DNA from 3 places in the Nocardia violaceofusca NBRC 14427 genome. Region 2 is predicted to be linked to each of the others. Evidence: riboswitches for the same ligand, from Rfam matches in the RefSeq annotation. Region 2 holds a riboswitch; each other region holds the start of a gene.

Region 1 (7,216 bases), on a different contig from region 2:
CCGCACGTGCCGACCGTGGTCCGCGCGACCATCAAACCCAACAGCCGCAAGGGCCCACTCGTCGAAACCCTCGACGACGGCACCCTGCAGCTGTACGTACGCGCCCCCGCGGTGGAGGGCAAGGCCAACAAGGCCGCGATCGAACTTCTCGCCGAGCACTACGGTGTGCCCAAGTCGGCCGTCCACCTCACCGCGGGCGCCACCTCCCGCTTCAAACGCTTCGCGATCGACCTCTGAGGCGCCCGACGGTACCTATACGGCTCCCGGGAACCCCAGCTGCCGCCATGCCTCGTACACCGCGACCGCAGCGGCATTGGACAGGTTCATCGACCGGCGGCCCGGCAGCATGGGGATGCGTAGCTGGTCGGTGATGTGCGGGTCGGCCAGGACGTCGTCCGGGAGGCCGGTCGGTTCCGGACCGAACAGCAGGACGTCACCGGCACGGTAGGCGATATCGGTGTTGTGCGTGGTGGCATGGGTGGTGAAGGCGAAGACGCGCTCGGGCCGCAGGGATTTCCATGCGGCGGAAAGGTTTTCGTGCACGGTGACCACCGCGAGATCGTGGTAGTCCAATCCGGCGCGGCGCAGCTTCGGCTCCGACAGATCGAATCCGAGCGGCTCGATCAGATGCAGTTCGCACCCCGTGCCGGCCGCCAGACGGATCGCATTGCCCGTGTTCGGTGGGATACGCGGTTCGAAGAACACCAGCTTGAGCACACCGAGACGGTACCCGCTCCCGGTGGCGGCACGACCGGACATGCGAGAATCGCAGCCGTGACCGACGTGCCGACCACCCACCCGCAGCATTCCAGCCCGGCGAGCCGCTTCTTCCAGGTTCATCTGCCGATGCTGCTGGTCGTCGTGGTGCTGCTGGTCGCGGTGGTTTTCCTGGCGCAGGACCGGTGGCGGCGCGGTGCGTTCTTCATCGGCGGTGCGACGCTGCTCGCGGCCGTGTTCCGGTTGTGCCTGCCGTCGGCGCGAGTCGGGCTGCTGGCGGTGCGCAGCCGTCCGTTCGACATCGGCGCCTATACCGTGCTGGGCGGCGCGATCATCGTGCTGGCGGCCACCATCAGCAGCCTCGGCGTCGGCTGAACTCGGTCGGCTGAACTCGCAGGACGGACTCAGGATTCGCGGGCGTCCTGTGCGGCGCGCGCCAATTCCATCGTCTGCTCCAGCAATTTGCCGATGGCCTCGATCTCGGTGAGGAAACCGTCGTGGCCGTCGCGTGAATGCACGACTTCCAGACCTTTGCAGCCGGGCAGCAGATCGGCCAGTTCCTGCTGGGTCCGCAACGGGTACAACCGGTCCGAATCCACGCCGCCGACCACGCACGGCACCGGGGTGGCGGCCAGCGCGGCCTCGATGCCGCCGCGTCCGCGGCCGACGTCGTGCCGGTTCATGGCCTCGGTCAGCAGCACGTAGGTGGCCGCGTCGAACCGTGCGACCAACTTGTCGGCCTGATGCTCCAGATAGCTCTGCACCGCATAACGTCCACCGTCCCAAGGGTTTTCGTCGCCCTGCGCGGTATTGGCGAACCGGTGGTCGAGTTCGAATTCGGTGCGGTAGGTCAGATGCGCGATCCGGCGCGCGATGCGCAGACCGGCCAGCGGCCGGCGGCCGGTGCCGTGGTAATCGCCGTCCTGCCAGTCCGGATCCGAGGTGATCGCGGCGATCTGGGTGGTCTGGGTGCCGATCTGATCCGCGGTGGCGCGGGCGCCGACCGCCAGCACCAGGGCCGCGTCGACGCGATCGGGGTATCCGACCATCCATTCCAGCACCCGCATGCCGCCCATCGAACCGCCGACCACCGCGGCGATGCGGGTCAGCCCGAGCAGGTCCAGCAGCGCCACTTCGGCGCTCACCTGGTCGCGGATCGAAATCTCCGGAAAGCGTGCGCCCCAGGGCTTTCCGTCCGGCGCGAGGGACGAGGGGCCGGTGCTGCCCTGGCAACCACCCAGAACGTTGGTCGCGATCACGCACCAGCGGTCGGTGTCCAGTGCCGCGCCGGGCCCGACCAGTCCGTCCCACCAGCCCGGCAGGGCGTGCAGTTCGTCGGGTTGCCCGCAGACGTGCGAATCACCGGTCAGCGCGTGTTCGACCAGCACCACGTTGTCCAGGCCGGGGGCCAGTTCACCCCAGCGCTGCACGGCCAGTTCGACACCGGGGACGACCGCGCCGTTCTCGAGGCGGACATCGCCGACGCCGATGATGCCCACCGTGCCGTCCGGCGGCGGTAGCAGTGTCGTTGCGCCCGGGCGTGACGTGCTCGATTCGATACTCACGGTCACCGTGCCGTCACCACGTCGAGCCGTGCCACGCGATCGATCCCTGTCACCCGCATCGGCCCGCGGACCTGCCGGAACGCGGCGCCGGCGGCCGCCGGGTCGGCGCACGGCGAGAGCGCGCGCGTGGTCGAGGCGGTACGGAGGGCTGGGGCACACACATCCCCGATGGTAGCGATACGGCTGCGCCGCTCCGCCGCCTCCACGGACTTGCCGGCGATGGGCACGGTGGACTCGCTCACTTGTTGCTCCTGACAGTCGCGCTTGCTCTCGGCTTTCGAGAGCCCGGTCAATCACCCGGAGCACCCCACCGCAACTGGAGGGTTGCCGGCCAGCGAGCCGGGGCTTGGCGCTGGCGCTCATGACCTGCCGTGGATGGTAACAATCGGGCACGACCGGGGCGAGGGTTGGGCTCGGCCGATTCGAGGCGGACGTTCGCGGCGTATGTCCGTTTCCCTGTCGATCGCCATCGGGCCGGTGTGACGCGGGTAGCTCTCAATGGGACCGCCCCTGTCAGTGAGACCCAGCGCACCAGTACGCTTGTCTTGTTTAGCACCAGGCGTCTCGTGGACAACGCGGGGCGTATACGTTGTCTGTTGAACAGCTGGGGTCCGCTCACAAGCGTGCTCGCCTGGCCGTGCAATGGGAGCACACCTTCCTTAGGAGGACACGAAGATCCATGTCCAAGATCAAGGTTGAAGGGACCGTCGTCGAACTCGACGGCGACGAGATGACCCGGATCATCTGGCAGTTCATCAAGGACAAGCTGATCCATCCGTACCTCGATGTGAACCTCGAGTACTACGACCTCGGCATCGAAACCCGCGACAAGACCGATGACCAGGTCACCGTCGACGCGGCCAACGCCATCAAGAAGCACGGCGTGGGCGTCAAATGCGCCACCATCACCCCCGACGAGGCACGTGTCGAAGAATTCGGCCTCAAGAAGATGTGGCGTTCGCCGAACGGCACGATTCGTAACATTCTCGGCGGCACCATTTTCCGCGCGCCGATCATCATTTCCAATGTCCCGCGTCTGGTTCCCGGCTGGACCAAGCCGATCATCATCGGCCGTCACGCCTTTGGTGACCAGTACCGCGCCACCGATTTCAAGGTGCATCAGGCCGGCACCGTCACGATTCAGTTCACCCCGGAGGACGGCTCCGAGCCGATCGTCCACGAAGTGGTGAAGATGCCCGAGGACGGCGGCGTCGTCATGGGTATGTACAACTTCAAGAAGTCGATCGAGGACTTCGCGCGGGCGTCGCTGAACTACGGCCTGCAGCAGAACTACCCCGTCTACATGTCGACGAAGAACACCATCCTGAAGGCCTACGACGGCATGTTCAAGGACACCTTCCAGGAGATCTTCGAGACCGAGTTCAAGGACGAGTTCGCGGCCGCCGGACTGACCTACGAACACCGGCTGATCGACGATATGGTCGCCTCCGCGCTGAAGTGGGAAGGCGGCTACGTCTGGGCCTGCAAGAACTACGACGGCGACGTGCAGTCCGACACCGTGGCGCAGGGCTTCGGCTCGCTGGGCCTGATGACCTCCGTGCTGCTCACCCCGGACGGCCGCACCTGTGAGGCCGAGGCCGCGCACGGCACGGTGACCCGCCACTTCCGGCAGCACCAGCAGGGCAAGCCCACCTCCACGAACCCGATCGCCTCGATCTTCGCGTGGACGCGGGGTCTGGCGCACCGCGGCAAGCTGGACAACACCCCCGAGGTCATCGGCTTCGCGCAGACCCTCGAGGACGTCGTCATCAAGACCGTCGAGAGCGGCCAGATGACCAAGGACCTGGCGCTGCTGGTCGGCGGCAACCAGGGCTATCTGACCACCGAGGAGTTCCTCGGCGTGCTGGATGCGAACCTGGCGCGCGAACTGAGCTGAACGCTCACGACCGGCCGGAATCCGGCGCGGCCGGTAGACATATCCGGGCACCCGCCCCCACCGATCCCGGTGGCCGCGGGTGCCCGAATTGCTTTCCGCACCCCATCGCGTGAGTCGAATCACCCCGGCCGCCGGTATCGCCGCGGCGACCGCGCGTGTTGGCCACACCCATGGCCGACTCAGCTCCCGTGCGCACCGCACCACCCGTCGACTTCCCATCGGAGTCACCCGCGAGTGCCGCGTCGTCCCGTGCGGCGCTCGGCTCCGGCGCGGCGCCGCGGACTCGCACCGATTGGCACATTCCGGCGATGCTCGCGCTGGCGCTCGGCGGTTTCGGGATCGGCACCACCGAATTCGTCACCATGGGACTGCTGCCCGACATCGCCGCGGACCTGCATGTTTCGGAGCCCACCGGCGGACATGCCGTCTCGGCGTACGCGCTGGGCGTGGTGGTCGGCGCGCCCGTGATCGCGGCGCTGTGCGCCCGGATGCCGCGCAAGCGCCTGCTGATCGCCTTGATGGTCGCGTTCACCATCGGAAATATCGCCTCGGTGCTGGCCCCGGCCTTTCCCGCTCTGGTCGCGGCCCGGTTCGTCGCGGGCCTGCCGCACGGCGCCTATTTCGGCGTGGCCTCGCTCGCGGCCGCCTCGCTGGCTCCGGTGGGGCAGCGGGCCAAGGCCGTCGCCGCGGTGATGCTGGGCCTGAGCGCCGCCAATGTGGTGGGCGTCCCCGCCGCCACCTGGCTGGGGCAGGGCCTCGGCTGGCGCGACGCCTATGTGGTCGTGGCCGTCATCGGGCTCGCCACGGTGTTCGCGATCAGCCGCTTCGTACCCGATCTGCACGGGGTCCGGGTGACCGATCCCCGCACCGAACTCACCGCGCTACGCCGTCCGCAGGTGCTGCTGACGCTGCTGGTCGGCGCGGTCGGATTCGGCGGCATGTTCGCGGTCTACACCTACATCACCTCGACCCTCACCGACGTCGCCGGCCTGGGACAGGGCCTCGTACCGATCGTGCTGGCCCTGTTCGGCCTGGGGATGGTCGCGGGCAATATCGGCGGCGGCGTCCTCGCCGACCGCGGCGTGGACCGCTCGATCTTCGTCGCACTCAGCGCGATGGTCGTCATCCTCGCGGGTTTCGTTGCGGCAGCCCACAACCCGTTCACCGCCGCTGCGGGCGCCTTCCTGGTCGGCGCCTCCGGAGCCGCACTGGCTCCCGGCCTGCAGACCCGCCTGATGGACGTCGCTGACGACGCCCAAACCCTCGCCGCCGCCCTCAACCACGCGGCGTTGAACATCGCCAACGCGGCGGGCGCGTGGCTGGGCGGGCTGGTGATCGCGGCGGGACTGGGATACACCGCGCCAGCCGTCGTGGGAGCGGGCCTCGCCGTCGCGGGGGTGTTCCTGTTCACCGTCACTGTGTGGTCGGCTCGCCGGGTGTCATCGCACCACCAGGCCGCCGTCGGCCGCGGCTGATCGTCTGCTCCGGGCGGGAAGCTCAGTGTCGGTGCGGTACGGCAGCGCGTGACGATCCGACCGCGCCCTACTCCTGGCAGTGAGAAGCCGTCCCGGCAGCTCGCTACGATGACGGCGTGCCGCATACCGCTGACCGGACGGTGACACGACCGCTGCCGAAATCATGAGTGCCGCTGAGGTTTCCGCCGCCGAATTCGACACCGACTTCGGTGGCTTGCATCGAGCCACACCTCGAGCGATTCATCGGTTGCCGTCCGCCTTTCCGTCCGCCCTGCTCGGCTCCGGCCGGCCGTTGACGCTGCGGGGCTCCGGGCATTCCTGCGCGGGGCAGACGGTCACCGCCGGCGAGCTGCTCGTGACGTACGCGCCCGAGAGCGCGACCCGGGAGATCCGGGACCTCGGCGAGGGATTGTTCGAGGTCCCCGCGGGTGCGAGCTGGCACGGGCTGGAGCGTTATCTGAACCGGCGCGGCCGGGCGTTTCCGGTTCTGCCGAATTATCTGCACATGTCTGTCGGGGGCACCCTGTCGGTCGGCGGCGCCGGGTCCGAGTCGATCCGATCCGGCTGGCAGGTCGACCAGGTGGAGCGCATTCAGTTGATCGACGGAACCGGAAGCAGCCGTTGGTGTTCCCGAACCGAACACGGCGAGTTGTTCCGGTTCGCGCTCGGCGGACTGGGCGCCGTGGGCCTGATCGAGCGAGCGGTACTCCGGACGGTGGAATACGAGCCGCGGATACACGAGCATCGGGACGATCACGCGACGCTCGGCGCACTGGCCGAACATACCGCCCGAGTCGCGCGGGCCGGCGACGTCGACTCCTACTGGGGAATGTCCCGGCACGGCCGAATCCGGTCGGTAACCGGATGGCGTGGCGACGGCCCGGCCCGACCGTGTGCCGGCGAGAACTGCGCCGTCCTCACCGAGTCACCGATGTGGGAAACCGATCCGCATGCCGCACCGCCGCCTCCCGCCGATCGGGGACGGATGTGGGCCGACTACGTGGTACCGGCGGAACACTGTGTCGCGATGTTCGAAGCTGTTGCGGCGCAGCTGGATCGGGCTCCCTTCGACGATCCTTCGACCATGATCTACGCGCTGGTCGTGCGCCGTCCGACCGACGCGGTTCCCTTCGCCTTCGCACCGGTCCTCACCGCACCCGTCTCGGTCGGGGTGGGACTGTATGCCACCGTCGACCGCGATCCGGCCGCCGAAGCCGCTGTCAGGCAGACCTTTCGCGACTTGCAGCGACGCTGTTGCGAGCTGGGCGGCCGCCCGTACCTGTACGGAGTCGTCGACCTCGAAGACGCGAAGATTGCCAGCCTCTACGGCGACGACCTCGATAGGCTCGCCGAACTCCGTGCCTTACTGCGGCTCGGGCACGTCAACGCGAATCTTCCGATTGTGCGAGCGGCCGTGCGGGCCTGAGCTCGGTCTCGGAGGGATCTCCCACGTCGGTGTGCCGTAGACGTTCAGTTTGTCGATGCCATGTTCCGGTGAAAAGCCGAGTGCGAGCGCTGAAGAACGCCATATCGCGCCACAGGACCGCGCGGCGTGACCCATC
Region 2 (7,216 bases):
GTGTAGAGCAGGAATTCGTTGCAGCGCAGTATCGTTCGTTGATTGCGGGAGCTGTCGAGGCGAGTCGCAGGGTATACCGACGATACGGCTGCGGGCCGGCATCGGCCCATCGACCTCAGATATCGGGGTACTGCGTATGGAGGTCACCGTCGAACAGTCGCCAGTAGAAGGCGTTCATCTTCGCGGCGGCGGGGGCGTGCCGAGCCAAGATCGCGGCGACCGGCGGTGGCACGTCATCCGGGATGTGCCCAGCGGCGCACTGGAGTACGTACTTGTTGCGAGCGACCGGACCGCACGTGGGCGGTGTCGGCACCCCGCAGACATCGGTCACCAGCCAGTTGACCAGTCGCATGGCGGCATAGGCGGCATCGTGAGTGGTGTGCTGTTCGGCGAAGTCGCGCTCGGCGGGTGACAGATCGAATTTCGGCGATGTTCCCAGCCCGAAGTCGGTCAGGTAGATCCGCTCCGTGTCGGTGCGCATGTTGCCGAAGTGTCCGTCCATGTGCAGCAGCTCCCGATCCCGCAACAGCGTCACGATCTCCGAGAGTTGCCGCTCGACGGTGGCAGCCTTACCCGCCGGGTCCGCTCGCAGCCAGTCGGCTAAGGGGTGGTGGATGTATTCGCAGAACAGCACCAGGCTGCACGGTGCGGCGGCCAGCGCTTCGAGGCGAGCTCGCACCGCTGGGCTGCCACCCTGGGCGGTGACCACGGTGTCGATGTCGGCGTGTTCGGCGGCGACCGGCGACCGGCCGGGGAGCACACGCCAGTGGTAGAGGATCGGAAACGATGGTGTCTCTCCGGCCAGAACGGCGTCGGTCACGATGACGTTGGCGGACAGTTCTCGCCATGCGTTGAAACTCGGGCCGCCGGTGCCGTACTGGCAATACATCGGCAGGTCGAACAGATTCGCTGTGGAGCCCGGATCGGCAAGCTCCCTTTCGGTCAGCGGGATCCGTTTGGTGAACACCGGCACGCTGTCGACGTCGACGAGCGCCGCACCACCACCCACGCCCACGCCGATGACACGGCCGGCGCCTACCAACTCCGCCAGCTCTGTATCGCTGCAAGACGTCAGGAACGCCGAGATCCTTTGGTGGCGTGCAATTCTGGCGGCCGTCATCGCACGATTGTCCCACCGCTCAGGCTCCGGGCGGCATTCGATGTCGCCGCCGGTCAGGCCGTGGCTTCGGTGGTTCGACCGTGCAGCAAGGCCAGCAGTTGCTCGGTGTGGCCTGGTAGCTCCACGTCGGCCAGGCCGATGATCAGATCCCGTAGGGGCAGTGGCTGATCGACCAGCACGGCGTCGTTGGAGAGCAGGCGGGTGGGAACCAGGGTGTCGAGTTCGGTGTCGCTGAGGGCGGGGCCGGAGAGGCTGCAGAGGACCCCGGCTTGGCGGTGCAGGCGGTCGCGCAGGCCGGTGCTGCCGCCGGCCAACTCGATGACACGGTCGATGGTCCAGATGTCGAGGGCGATGCGATTGTCGTAGGTGGTGTGCTCGCCCGCGGCGACGGCTGACGCGGCGGCGATGGTGGCGGCGGTGATCAGGCAGACGTGTCCGAGTATCTGATCAGCGTTCCATTCGCCTGGTGCGAGGGCGATCGTCTGATTCGAATCGGCCACGGCGTCAGCGGCTTCCAGAAGCGTGCGGTACGCGTCGCCCAGGGCGGTGGTGTCAAGCATCGTGTAATTATGCAGGTATATGCCTGCATAATTCAACCGGGAATATGCAGGCCCACGCGGAGTTCAGCCGGCCGGTTCCGACTCGTGCAGTGTCACGGTGCGGTCGGCGGTCTTCAACGTCAATGTCGCGCCGTCGAGACTCCATGCCGGGCTTGCCTGCAGGAGCGAGGTCGCCCATTCGTCGGCGCCGGCGCGGTCGCCCACGCAGGCCATGCGGGTGCTCGCGAGGGGGCCGGTGTGGAGGGTGTTACCGGTCAGGTCGGCGGAGCCCATGAGGGTGTTGCAGCCGGCGGTGGCGCTGAGGCGGCCCTCGGTGAAGGTCAGGCGCAGGGGGCCGTCGCCAGGGATTCGCGGGCCCTGGACATCGGTGGAGACGTAGGTGTGGCCGACGGGGGTGGCGGGCGTGGAATCCGTTGGGGTGGAATCGTTTCCGGAGGAGCAGGCGACGCCGGCCGCCAGCACGGCTAGCGCGGGAACTATGCGCAGGAAATTCGCCGACATGATCCGATGGTAGCGGCCGGGCGGGCCGGATCAGCTGCTCGCGTTACCGGCCTGCCATACATTCCACGGGACCTCCCAGTCGCCGTAGGTGTCCCATACGGGCAGCGGCTGGCCGCCCGAGTTGGTGATCTCCACGACGTCGCCGACGCCGAAGTGGTCGAAGAACCACTGGGCGTTGTCGGGTGAGAGGTTCACGCAGCCGTGCGACACGTTGCTGGCCCCCTGCTGTCCGACCGACCAGGGCGCCGAGTGGACGAATTCGCCGTCGTTGGAGATGCGTTCGTCCAGGTCCACCTTCTCGCGGTAGTACCCGGGCTGGCCGGCGCAGACCCCGTAACTGCAGGAGTCCATGATGATCGACGGCGATTTCTCCGAAATGACGTGCGGCCCTTCGTGGGACGGGAATCCGGGCGAGCCGAGACTCATCGGCATCTGGTTCACCTGCGCGCCGTTGTGCAGGATCGTCAGCTGTTCGGTGTTGCCGTCGGCCTGGGCGATCCAGGCGTCGTGGACCGTGTAGTCGGCGCTGTTGTTCTCCGCGCCGAATACCCCGTCGCCGAGGTCGAGACCGAAGACGTCGGCTTCGATGTGGATCTTGGTGCCCGGTTGCCAATACTGCGCGGCGCGGTAGTGCACATCCTTGTCGTCGACCCAGTACCAGGCGCCCGGCTGCGGCGGGGTGACGGTGACCTTCAGATGCTTCTGCACCTCCGCCTTGTTCGCCACCGGCTGGGTGAACTGGAAAACCATCGGCTGCCCGACCCCGATTCCGGTCTGAGCGACCAGATCGGGGGCCGGTACGACATTCGCGTAGGCCTTGTGGCCGGCGTCGATCGTGGTGACGGTGACCGTCTTGTCGGTCGCGACCTGAGCGAGGTTCACCGCTTGGGCGTCGACGCGGTAGGTGGTCCCGTAGTTCAGCGGGTCCTTCGAGGTCCAGCTGTGATGGTCGGCGCCGAAATCGCCGGCGACCGCTTTGCCGTCGCCGTCGGTGACGGTGACCTTGGTGAGCATGCCGTCGGCGGAGTTCACCACGAGGGGCGTCGCCGGATTGAGTGGTCCGTGATCGGCGGCGGGCACATCGATCGCCGCGGGCGCGGTGATATCGGGCCCCTTGGATGCCGGCGCCGAGGAGTTGCCGCCACCCGAGCCGCCACAGCCGCCGAGGAGCACAACGATCGCCGTCAATACCGCCGACACCACCAGTAGAGATCGACGCCTGCGCACGTCCTCACCGCCTCTGTCTCGCACCCTCGCATGCACAGCGCCCATCCGGGACACAGCACCCTCCAGTCCACACCATGAATCCGGTGTCGCACCGCAGCAGAGAGTACGTGTCGTCGCCGCTCGGCGCGCGCCCGGCACAGCCGGACCAGGCGTTTTGCCGTTTTCGCGGTATTCGGCGGGGTGTGGCGCCGGCTCACCCGCCGCGGGTGAGTGCAGCGCCGGCGTGAGGGCTCATAGTGAAGCGATCTTCGATGTCCGTCGAGGAAGGTGACCGATGCCCAGGCGAGATGGCTCCCGGTGGCGGACCGCCGCGGCCGCGATCGGCGACTACATCCGGCACGCGCCCGGCACCTACATCTGGCTGGCCATCCTGCTCGTGTCCACCCTCGTGGTCCGGCACCTGTCCCCCGATCAGGCCGAGATCCTGCTGGGCAACCGCTCGACCAATCTGCACCACCTGCGCGAGGACCCGGTGCACGTGCTGATCTCCAGCGCCTTCTGGCTCGCCGGTGGCGGCTGGTTCGGCTACGCGGTCAGCTACAGCATCTTCCACGCCCAGGCCGAACGCTGGCTGGGGACGCTGCGTTGGCTGGCGGTGGTCGTCATCGCGCACGTCGGCGCGACCTACCTCAGCGAAGGTGTGCTGTATTGGGCTATTCATCACGGTTACGCGCCCGAATCCGCGGTGAACACCCTCGACTACGGCGTGAGCTACGCCTTGGCGGGTGTGATCGCCGTGCTGGTGTATCGGATCGCGACGCCGTGGCGGTATCTGTATCTGCTCGGGGTGGTCGTCTTCTACGCGATTCCGGTGTTCGCGAACCGAACCTTCACCGACATCGGGCATTTCAGTGCGATGGTGCTCGGTCTGGCCTGCTATCCGCTGACCCTCGGGCGGCCGGGTGTGTGGGATCCGGAGGTGGCGGTTCGTGGGCTCGCCGGGTCGGTGCGACACCGGTAATCACACCGCCGGAAGGGCGTCGCGGCAAGGATTGGATTCAGTGCGATCCAGAGTGCTGACCCCGCACCGGAATTCCCCTAGCGTGACGTTTCGCCCATCCAGAGCGATCGAGAGACCCGGCTCCACGACGTCGCAGCAACCCCCCGACTGGGTGTGGGTGCTACCGCCGGGACCGATGGAGGAACTAATGGTACGCAGCGTTTTTCACGTCGGCCAGGACGATCCGATGGCCGCGCCGCTGCTGGCGGAGTTGGCCATCGAATACAGCAGCCGCTACGGCGGGAGCGTCGGTGAGGTGCACGCCGATCTGGTGAACTACCCCGCCGCCGATTTCGCGGCCCCGCACGGCGATCTGCTGGTGGTGGTCGAGGACGGCGAACCCGTCGCCGGCGGGGCGTTCCGCCGCTACGACGAGCGGACCGCCGAATTCAAACGAATCTGGACCGCACGCGAGCACCGCCGCCGCGGCCTGGCGACCTTCGTACTCGCCGAACTCGAGGCCGAAGCGCTACGCCGCGGCTATCGGCGGATATTCCTGACCACCGGTCCGCGGCAACCCGAAGCGGTCGCCCTGTATCTGTCGGCGGGCTACACCCCGCTCGAACGCACTCCGTCCGGGCAGCCCGGTCTGCTCGCGCATCCGTTCGAGAAGTATCCGACGCGTGTGGCAAAAACGCAGCGGCGCAATCGTTTCGGGCGCGAGCGCGACGGTGTGTACACGCCGGTGCGGTCCGGATTCCGCTATCCGCCGGTGCGCGGCGAGGCCGGTGCCGTCCACGTATGAAATTCTTGTTGTTGACGCTGATCACCCACCAGCCCGACCCGGTGACCGGCGTACTCGAATCTCCCGCGCGCCGTCTGGGCCGCGTAGTGGACAGTGCCCGGCTCGCCGAGACGCTCGGCTACGACGGGTTCGCGGTCGGCGAACGCCACGAGGACCCGTTCCTGTCGTCCGCGCCGCCGGTGGTGCTGAGCCACATCGCGGCGCTGACCTCCCGGATCGCGTTGTTCACCGGCGTCACCACGCTGAGCCTGCTCGATCCGGTGCGCGCCGCCGAAGACTATGCGACGCTGGACAATCTGTCCGGTGGCCGTCTCGAGCTCATCGTCGGCAAGGGTAACGGCGCGGCGCAGGCGAAACTGTTCCACGTCACCACCGCCGACCAATGGGACCGCAACCGCGAGGGCTACGAACTGTTCCGGCAGCTGTGGCGCAGCGACGACGTCACCTGGACGGGCCGGTTCCGGCCGTCGCTGTCCGGTGCCAAGACCCTGCCCCGGCCCTTGCAGCCGGAACTGCGGATCTGGCACGGCAGCGCCACCAGCCGGGAATCGGTGGAAGTGGCCGCGCGCCATGGCGATCCACTGTTCTCCGCGAATGTGACGTACCCGATCGAACCGTACGCCGAACTGGTCGACCATTACCGGGAACGCTGGGCGGCTCACGGCCACGACCCCGCCGACGCGCTGGTCGGCGCCGGGACGGCCGGGTTCTACGTCGCCCGCGATTCCCGCACCGCGCTCGACACCTATCGCCCGATCTTCGAAGCACGCCGCGCCGTCGCCCGGAAATTCGGTGCGCCGGAGGTCTTCACGTCGGTGGAGGACTTCATCGAGCGCAGTTCGGCCGTCGTCGGCAGCCCACAGCAGGTGCTCGACAAGTTGGGGCGTTATCACGCGCGGCTGGGCCACGAGGTGATCCATCTCGGCGCCGACGGCGACGGGCTCACCGACAAGCAGCACCGCGAAAGTCTCGAACTGTTCCAGGCCGAGGTGGCGCCCCCATTGCGCCAGGCCATTCCCAGCCGTCCGCTCGGCGGCGACCGCTATCGTATCGATCCACCCGGAGTCACCGAATGAAACGAATCCTCTCGCCGGCGCTCGCGCTCACCGCGACGCTGGCGATCGCCGCCTGCGCGAACACCTCCGGTGGTGGCGGCGACGCCGGTCCCCCGCAGCCGGGCGGCACCCTGCGCTACGGCCTGTCGCAGGCGCCGACCTGCTCGGATCCGGCCCAGGCCGGTACCAACCAAACCCTGTACGTGGCACGCCAGATCGTGGATTCGCTCACCGACCAGGATCCCGCGAGCGGGGAGATCAAGCCGTGGCTGGCCACCTCCTGGCAGGTGAGCCCGGACGCGAAGACCTTCACCTTCCATCTGCGGCCCGATGTGACGTTCAGTGACGGCACCCCGCTGACGGCCACGTCGGTGCAGAAGAACTTCGACGCCATCGTGCACACGCTCACCGCGGCGAAAGCGCCGCTGGGAGCGAGCTATCTGGCCGGCTACGCGGGCACCACGGCGGTCGATCCGCTCACCGCCGAGGTTCGATTCGACGCGCCGAACGCCCAGTTCCTGCAGGCCTCCTCGACACCGCAGCTGGGGATTCTCGCGGACGCGACCACCGCGAAACCGGCCGAACAGCGCTGCCTCGGCGACAATATCGGCAGCGGTCCGTTCGTCTACGCCGGCTATCGCCAGGACGCGTCGGCCACGCTGGTGAAGCGCCCCGGATATCGGTGGGGTTCGGCGGTATTCGCGCATTCCGGCGAGGCGTATCTGGATCGCATCGAATTCACGGTCGTCCCCGAGGCCGGGGTGCGCACCGGTAGCCTGTCGTCGAATCAGCTCGACGCCGTCAGTGACGCGCTGCCCCAGGACGTTCCGCAACTCGAGGCCGCCGGCGCCAAGGTGCAGTTCGACTCGAACCCCGGCGTTCCCTTCGGGCTGCAACCGAATGTGAGCCGCGCGCCGCTGTCGGATTCCGCCGTGCGCCAAGCCCTGTTGCACGGAATCGACCGCAAGCAGCTGGTGGATACGGTGCTGGGGCCGCAGTTCCTGCCCG
Region 3 (7,216 bases), on a different contig from region 2:
TCACCGCGTGCACCCGCCGCATCGCCGATTCCACATCCATCGACACCCGCCCGAACCCGGAGGCCTTCACCCGGGCCCCGCGATCCACCAGATTCAGCAGATAGGGCAGGCATTCGTCGGACATGCCCATATGGTCGATGCTCAGCGCCGGCAGTTTGGAGATGACCGGTTCCAGCGAGCCCAGCATCGATCCGTCGATGTAGAGCTCGACATGCCATCCGGCCAGTTCATAGGCGCGCACGGCCTGCATGGTCAGCGTGACGATGTCGACCGCGGCGCGCTTGAGGTTGAACCGGATCGCCCGCACTCCGGCCCGGTCCAGCTCGATGATCTGCTCGTCGGTGACGTCCGAGGGCAGATTGATCACCCCGACCCAGTTCGGCCCGAGTTCGGCCAGCGCGGCGATCATGAACGTGGAGTCGGTGCCCTGGAAGGACGCACTCACCACCGCACCACCGTCGACATCGAAGTGCGCCATGCGCTTTCGGTAGTCGCCGATGGTGTACGGCTCCGGCAGGTAGCCCTGATTCTCGACCAGCGGAAACCGCGGGTCGATGATGTGAACGTGTGAATCGAACACGTGATCAGCATGCCTCAGGTCGGTGACGAATGCGGATCCGGTGTGGTGTTCAGACCTTGTGCGGCTCGCTGGCGCGCAGCATGTCCTCGCGTTCGACGACCTTGACCCGCTCGCGGCCTTCGGGCTCGCCGAGCGACCGCTCGTGGGCGTCGAGGCGGTACCAACCGGCCCAGGTGGTGAACGGGATGCCCTTGTCCTCGAGGAACTTCGTCACGGCCTCGGGATCGGGTTCGGCGGCCGGGGTGAAGGAGGCGGCGTCGTCGAGCAGGCAGGCGATGGTCTCGTTGGCATCGCCCTTGGTGTGGCCGATCAGGCCGACCGGGCCGCGCTTGATCCAGCCGGTGACGTAGGTCTGCGGCAGGTAGCGGGCGGCGCCGTCGGCGCCCTCGTCGACGAGCACGCGCCCGGCCTCGTTGGGCACGGTGCCGGCCTGGTCGTCGAACGGCAGCTGCGGGATGTTCTGCGACAGGTAGCCGACGGCGCGGTACACGGCCTGGACGTCCCAGTCCTTATAGGTTCCGGTGCCCTTGACGTTGCCGGTGCCGTCCAGGGTGGTGCGCTCGGTGCGCAGGCCGACAACCTTGCCGTCCTCGCCGATCAGTTCGGCCGGGGACTCGAAGAAGTGCAGGAACAGCTTGTGCGGACGGTCGCCGACATCGCGGATGGCCCACTGCTCGAGGGTGTTGCAGACCATGTCGACCTGCTTGGAGTGGCGGCGGGCGGCCTCGGAGCCCTCGTCGTAGTCGATGTCCTCCGGATCGACGATGACCTCGATGGTCGGCGAGTGGTCGAGTTCGCGCAGCTCCAGCGGGGTGAACTTGGCCTGCGCGGGACCGCGGCGGCCGAAGACGTGGACCTCGAGCGCCTTGTTGTTGCGCAGGCCCTCGTAGACGTTCGGCGGAATCTCGGTCGGCAGCAGTTCGTCACCGGTCTTGGCGAGTACGCGGGCCACGTCGAGCGCGACGTTGCCCACGCCCAGGACGGCGACCTTCTCCGCGTCCAGCGGCCAGGTGCGCGGCACATCCGGGTGGCCGTCGTACCAGGACACGAAGTCCGCGGCGCCGTAGCTGCCGTCGAGCTCGATACCCGGCACGCCCAGGGCGCGGTCGGCGTTGGCGCCGGTGGAGAAGATCACCGCGTCGTAGAAGCGACGCAGGTCCTCGAGGTCGATGTCGCTGCCGTAGTCGATATTGCCGAGCAGGCGCACCTGCGGCTTGTCGAGCACCTTGTGCAGGGCGGTGATGATGCCCTTGATGCGCGGGTGGTCGGGCGCGACGCCGTAGCGGATGAGACCGAACGGGGCAGGCATGCGCTCGTAGAGGTCGATACTCGCCTCGACATCGGACTTCATCAGCGCGTCGGCGGCGTAGATTCCGGCCGGTCCGGCACCGACGATCGCGATGCGCAGTGGGCGGTCGCCCGCGCCGCTCTTCGTTCCAGCGTGTTCGGTCATTTCTACGCGCACCTTTGGTCGAAACTCTCGTCTTGTCAGCCGTCCTTCTTAGCTTAGGCTAAGTTGACGTGCGGGCCGGGCCCTGCCCGACTGCTCCGCCGATGCTGCCTCGTTGCCGCGCGGAGCTCTCCCGATCCGTGCACCGGATGTGGCCGGAGTTCTGGTGATTCTATCGGTGGCACACACCGCCGCTATTCCCGGTATCCGCGCGAAAATGCGGGCGTGATCTTCGACACTTCGGCCCACCGGGGATGATCGCACCATGAGTGACAGCGATCCGGCCGGCCGGAGCGACCCCCGGGGCGATGATCCGGCTACCTCGATCGATCAGCGCGACACCACGCGATCGGCGACGCCGTTCCTGATCGCCGCGGCCATCGCCGTTCTCGCGGTGCTCGCCGTCGTGATCCTCGGAGTCACCCGCCCGGCTGAGAACAATCTCACAGATCCGGACCGGGTGGCCATCGCGGCGCGCAACTTCGCCACGGCGAGAAGCGATTCCGATGCCGACCGGCGCAAGACCACCGAATGCGCGGGCTTCGACGAGAAGAAGTCTCCGCTGGGCGCCGGCTCCGTCGGCAAGAAGGTGGAGATCGCCGGAGTCGACGCGGTGCACATCGACGGCGACCACGCCACGGCCTCGGTGACCAGCCAGATCGACGGGCACAAGACCGCGGCGAACTGGAATTTCGGCCGTGAGAACGGCACCTGGCTGGTGTGCGGCAACCCCTGAGCCGTCGCCGTCGATGTTTGACAATCGGGCCTGTGACCAGGCATTCTCGGTTCAGGTCATGAGTACCAGCGGCAAGCCCCGGCTAGCTGGTCGGCAACCCTCCTCCGCGGTGGGGTGCTCCGGGTGACGACCTGGCCGCGGTCCGACCGGACGCGGCAAGTGCGGATTCCGTAGGAGGTTCGACAAGTGAGCTACGCCGGTGACATCACGCCTGGGCAGGCGTGGGAGTTGTTGCGCGACAATCCGGATGCGGTGCTGGTGGATGTGCGCACCGAGGCCGAATGGCGATTCGTCGGTGTGCCCGACACCACCTCGATCGAGCGGCCGACCGCCCTCATCGAATGGGTCGACGGCACCGGCTCGCCCAATCCCGCGTTCGTGGAGCAGTTGAAACAGGTGCTGGCCGATCGCGCGGGCGACAGCGATGCCCCGGTGATCTTCCTGTGCCGGTCCGGGCAGCGTTCGATCGGTGCGGCGACGGCGGCGACGGCGGCCGGCTTCGCACCCTCCTACAACGTGCTCGAGGGTTTCGAGGGTCCGCTGGATGCCGAGGGGCATCGTGGTGGCGCGGGTTGGCGCGCACTCGGCCTGCCGTGGCGGCAGTCGTGAGCGGATCTGTTGTGCGGCAATTCTTTTCGTGGAGGCAGTCATGATCACCGGCGGTGCATTCGATCGGCCGCTGCCCGAGGGCGTGGGTCCGGCGACCCTGGGCGTGCGCGGCGGGCTGCGCCGCTCCGGTTTCGAGGAGACCTCCGAGGCGCTGTATCTGTCGTCCGGATTCGTCTACGAGAGCGCGGAGGCGGCCGAAGCGGCCTTCACCGGCGATATCGAGCATTTCGTGTATTCCCGCTACGGCAATCCGACGGTCGCGATGTTCGAGGAGCGGATGCGGCTGCTCGAGGGCGCCGAGGCGTGTTTCGCCACCGCCAGCGGGATGTCCGCGGTGTTCACCGCGCTGGCGGCGCTGCTCGGGCAGGGCGATCGGCTGGTGGCCGCGCGCAGCCTGTTCGGTTCCTGTTTCGTGGTGTGCAACGAGATCCTGCCGCGCTGGGGCGTGGAAACCGTCTTCGTCGACGGTGAGGATCTCGGCCAGTGGGAGCGGGCGCTCTCGCAGCCGACGGCCGCGGTGTTCTTCGAGACCCCGTCGAATCCGATGCAGACCCTCGTCGACGTGCGGCGGGTGAGCGAACTGGCTCATGCCGCCGGTGCGAAGGTCGTGCTGGACAACGTGTTCGCGACGCCGCTGTTGCAGCGCAGCCTCGACCTCGGCGCCGATGTGGTGGTCTATTCGGGCACCAAGCACATCGACGGACAGGGCCGGGTGCTCGGCGGTGCGATCCTCGGCACCGGCGACTACATCAATGGACCGGTCAAGAATCTGATGCGCCACACCGGCCCGGCGCTGAGCCCGTTCAACGCCTGGACCCTGCTGAAGGGGCTGGAGACGATGCCGCTGCGGGTGCGGCAATCGACGCAGTCCGCGCTGGCCGTCGCCGAGTTCCTGGAACGGCATCCGGGCGTGGCCTGGACGAAGTACCCGTTCCTCACCTCGCATCCGCAGCACGAGCTGGCGACCTCGCAGATGTCCGGCGGCGGCACCGTGGTCACCTTCGAACTCGCCGCGGGCGCCGGCGAGGGCAAGAAGCGCGCCTTCGAGGTGCTGAACCGGCTGCGCATCGTCGACATCTCCAACAACCTCGGCGACGCGAAGACCCTGATCACGCATCCGGCGACCACCACGCACCGGGCGATGGGTCCCGAAGGCCGTGCGGCTGTCGGTCTCACCGACGGGGTGCTGCGTATCTCGATCGGACTCGAGGATGTGGAGGATCTGCTCGGCGATCTGGCGCAGGCGCTGAGCTGACACCGAAACCATTGACAGTATGCTGTCAATTATGACAGCATACTGTCATGAGTAAAACGGTTCATATCGCGGTGTACGACACCTTCGCCGATTGGGAGCCGAGCTACGTCACGGCCGGTATCAATCGCCCACTGATGCAGCGCGAACCGGGAAGCTGGCAGATCCGCACGGTCGGCGCCACCGCCGAGCCGGTCACCTCGATGGGCGGGCTGCGCGTGCTTCCCGATCTGACTCTGGATCAGCTCTCGCCGGGCGACAGCGCGATGCTAATCCTGCCCGGCGCCGATATCTGGGAGGACGGGCAACTCGCGCCGTTCGCCCAGGCGGCGGCGGACTTTCTGAAGGCCGGCGTGCCCGTCGCGGCGATCTGCGGGGCGACCTACGGACTGGCGACCCAGGGCCTGCTCGATGCTCGCCCGCACACCGGCAACGCCGCGGAAAACCTTGTCTCGACCGGATATTCGGGAGCGGAACACTTCGTGGACGAACCGGCCGTGACCGACGGCGATCTCATCACCGCGAGTGGTATCGCGCCGATCGACTTCGCGCGGCATATCTTCGCGCGGCTGGACCTGTTCGAGCCGGCCGTCCTGGACGCGTGGTATCGGCTCTACGCGGACCGGGATCCGAGCGGGTTCTTCGCCCTGCAGGCCGCGGCGGTCGAGCCGGCATGAGTCGGGGTGATGCCGAACTGTTCTCCGCGGCGGCGATCACGACCTTCAAGCTGAACGGCCAATTCCTCACGATCGCAGAGGAATTGGCGAAACCGGCGGAGATCACCGCGGCCTGGTGGCAGGTGCTGGGCGCGGTGCTGCACGAACCGCTGCCGGTATCGGGCATCGCGCGCGAGATGGGCATCACCCGCCAGAGCGTGCAGCGCATCGCAGACCTGCTGGTGGACAAGGGTTTCGCGGAATACCGGCCCAACCCCGCACATCGCCGCGCGAAGCTGGTGGCGATCACCGACGCGGGCTACGCGGCGGTCCGCCGGATCACCCCGCACCATGCCGTCATGGCGAAACAGCTTGCGCAACAATTGGGTTCGCGGCGGTTCGCCGAAGTGGTGGACGCGCTGGGCGATCTGTCGGCCGCGCTGGAAGCGCTGGAATCCGGGGATCGCGGCACAAGTCCGGACTGATGGACTGCGGCGCCGGGGAACGACCGTGCCGGCGTCCGGACGGTGCGCCGGCCGGACTTTTGCGCTCAGACCGCGAACGGATTCCCGGTGCGGCCCACGAGATCGGCCACCGAATCGATCACCACGGTCGGCCGGTACGGGAACTGTTCCACCGAGGCCCGGGTGGAAATCCCCGAGGTCACCAGCACTGTGCGCATCCCCGCCTCGAGTCCGGCGATCACATCGGTGTCCATCCGGTCGCCGATCATCACCGCCGACTGTGAATGCGCGCCGATCTGCCGCAGCGCCGAGCGCATCATCAGCGGATTCGGCTTCCCGACGTAGTACGGGTCGCGCCCGGTGGCCCGGGTGATCAGCGCGGCCACCGAACCCGTCGCGGGCAGCACGCCCTCGCGCGAGGGCCCGGTCGGGTCGGGATTGGTGGCGATGAACCGGGCGCCGCGCTCGACCAGCCGGATCGCGGTGGTGATCGCCTCGAACGAATAGGTCCGCGTCTCGCCGAGGACGACGTAATCCGGATCGCTGTCGGTCAGCACATAGCCGATCTCGTGCAGGGCGGTCGTCAACCCCGATTCGCCGACCACGTACGCCGTGCCGCCGGGACGCTGCTCGTTCAGGAAGGTGGCCGTGGCGGTCGCCGAGGTCCAGATCGAGGAGGCCGGGATGTCCAGCCCGATCCGGCGCAGGCGGGCCTGGAGATCGCGCGGCGTGCGGATGGAGTTGTTGGTCAGGACCAGGTACGGAATCTCACGCTCGGTCAGCTCCGTCAGGAACGCATCGGCGCCGGGGATGAGGTGGTCCTCGTGCACCAGCACGCCGTCCATATCGGTCAGGTAGGACAGAATCGGTTCACTGTCGGCAGTCACGAGCCAATTGTGGGCTATTGCCGAGGGTGAGGTGACGTTCCGGTAGGTGCGTACGCGCGGCGGTCGCAGAATTCGCACTGGTTATGGTCGAATGCGACCGCAGCTTGCCGCGCTGTCGAATTTCGGGACAGGAATTTCGGGACACCCGTCCAGCGCTGCACTCGGTCGACGCGGTCGTCTCCCACCCGGGAGCCGGCCCAAGCACGCACGTGACGGCGAACAGGAGTGGCGCAGTGAGTGATCTCAAGCTGGGATACAAGGCGTCGGCAGAACAATTCGGACCACGCGAGCTCGTCGAGCTCGGCGTTCTGGTCGAAGAACACGGCCTCGACAGCGCGACCGTCAGCGATCACTTCCAGCCCTGGCGGCACAAGGGTGGTCATGCGCCGTTCTCGCTGGCCTGGATGACCGCGGTCGGTGAGCGGACCTCCCGCATCCAGCTCGGCACCTCGGTGCTGACGCCGACCTTCCGCTACAACCCCGCGGTGATCGCGCAGGCCTTCGCGACTCTCGGGGTGCTGTACCCGGAGCGGATCATGCTGGGTGTGGGCACCGGGGAGGCGCTCAACGAGATCGCGACCG

The links. A riboswitch is a leader RNA that binds a small molecule or an ion and turns the genes downstream of it on or off. The one in region 2 is predicted to bind S-adenosylmethionine.
Region 1: it holds a riboswitch for S-adenosylmethionine, as region 2 does, so the genes downstream of both, AC5592_RS08530 (hypothetical protein) here and AC5592_RS03130 (GNAT family N-acetyltransferase) in region 2, are expected to answer to the same signal.
Region 3: it holds a riboswitch for S-adenosylmethionine, as region 2 does, so the genes downstream of both, AC5592_RS29275 (rhodanese-like domain-containing protein) here and AC5592_RS03130 (GNAT family N-acetyltransferase) in region 2, are expected to answer to the same signal.

Annotation. Positions count from the first base shown of each region.
Region 1 covers NZ_CAWMPM010000009.1:73,495-80,710, forward strand. Annotated here, with positions in the region: gene AC5592_RS08510 (DUF167 domain-containing protein) at 7-237, shown strand; gene AC5592_RS08515 (tRNA (cytidine(34)-2'-O)-methyltransferase) at 253-717, opposite strand; gene AC5592_RS08520 (DUF3017 domain-containing protein) at 847-1,092, shown strand; gene metX (homoserine O-acetyltransferase MetX) at 1,122-2,240, opposite strand; gene AC5592_RS08530 (hypothetical protein) at 2,285-2,524, opposite strand; SAM riboswitch class IV at 2,538-2,649, opposite strand; gene AC5592_RS08535 (NADP-dependent isocitrate dehydrogenase) at 2,962-4,179, shown strand; gene AC5592_RS08540 (MFS transporter) at 4,350-5,654, shown strand; gene AC5592_RS08545 (FAD-binding protein) at 5,818-7,080, shown strand; gene AC5592_RS08550 (hypothetical protein) at 7,018-7,216, opposite strand, start outside.
Region 2 covers NZ_CAWMPM010000004.1:135,335-142,550, reverse strand. Annotated here, with positions in the region: gene AC5592_RS03160 (hypothetical protein) at 1-6, shown strand, start outside; gene AC5592_RS03155 (BUD32 family EKC/KEOPS complex subunit) at 116-1,042, opposite strand; gene AC5592_RS03150 (hypothetical protein) at 1,174-1,680, opposite strand; gene AC5592_RS03145 (META domain-containing protein) at 1,744-2,181, opposite strand; gene AC5592_RS03140 (L,D-transpeptidase) at 2,212-3,408, opposite strand; gene AC5592_RS03135 (rhomboid-like protein) at 3,683-4,369, shown strand; SAM riboswitch class I at 4,461-4,551, shown strand; partial or broken gene AC5592_RS03130 (GNAT family N-acetyltransferase) at 4,545-5,021, shown strand; gene AC5592_RS03125 (LLM class flavin-dependent oxidoreductase) at 5,150-6,229, shown strand; gene AC5592_RS03120 (ABC transporter substrate-binding protein) at 6,226-7,216, shown strand, end outside.
Region 3 covers NZ_CAWMPM010000039.1:82,131-89,346, reverse strand. Annotated here, with positions in the region: gene AC5592_RS29290 (amidohydrolase family protein) at 1-580, opposite strand, end outside; gene AC5592_RS29285 (FAD-dependent oxidoreductase) at 630-2,033, opposite strand; gene AC5592_RS29280 (Rv0361 family membrane protein) at 2,296-2,766, shown strand; SAM riboswitch class IV at 2,821-2,934, shown strand; gene AC5592_RS29275 (rhodanese-like domain-containing protein) at 2,953-3,375, shown strand; gene AC5592_RS29270 (O-succinylhomoserine sulfhydrylase) at 3,416-4,630, shown strand; gene AC5592_RS29265 (type 1 glutamine amidotransferase family protein) at 4,678-5,304, shown strand; gene AC5592_RS29260 (MarR family winged helix-turn-helix transcriptional regulator) at 5,301-5,768, shown strand; gene AC5592_RS29255 (HAD-IIA family hydrolase) at 5,834-6,592, opposite strand; gene fgd (glucose-6-phosphate dehydrogenase (coenzyme-F420)) at 6,868-7,216, shown strand, end outside.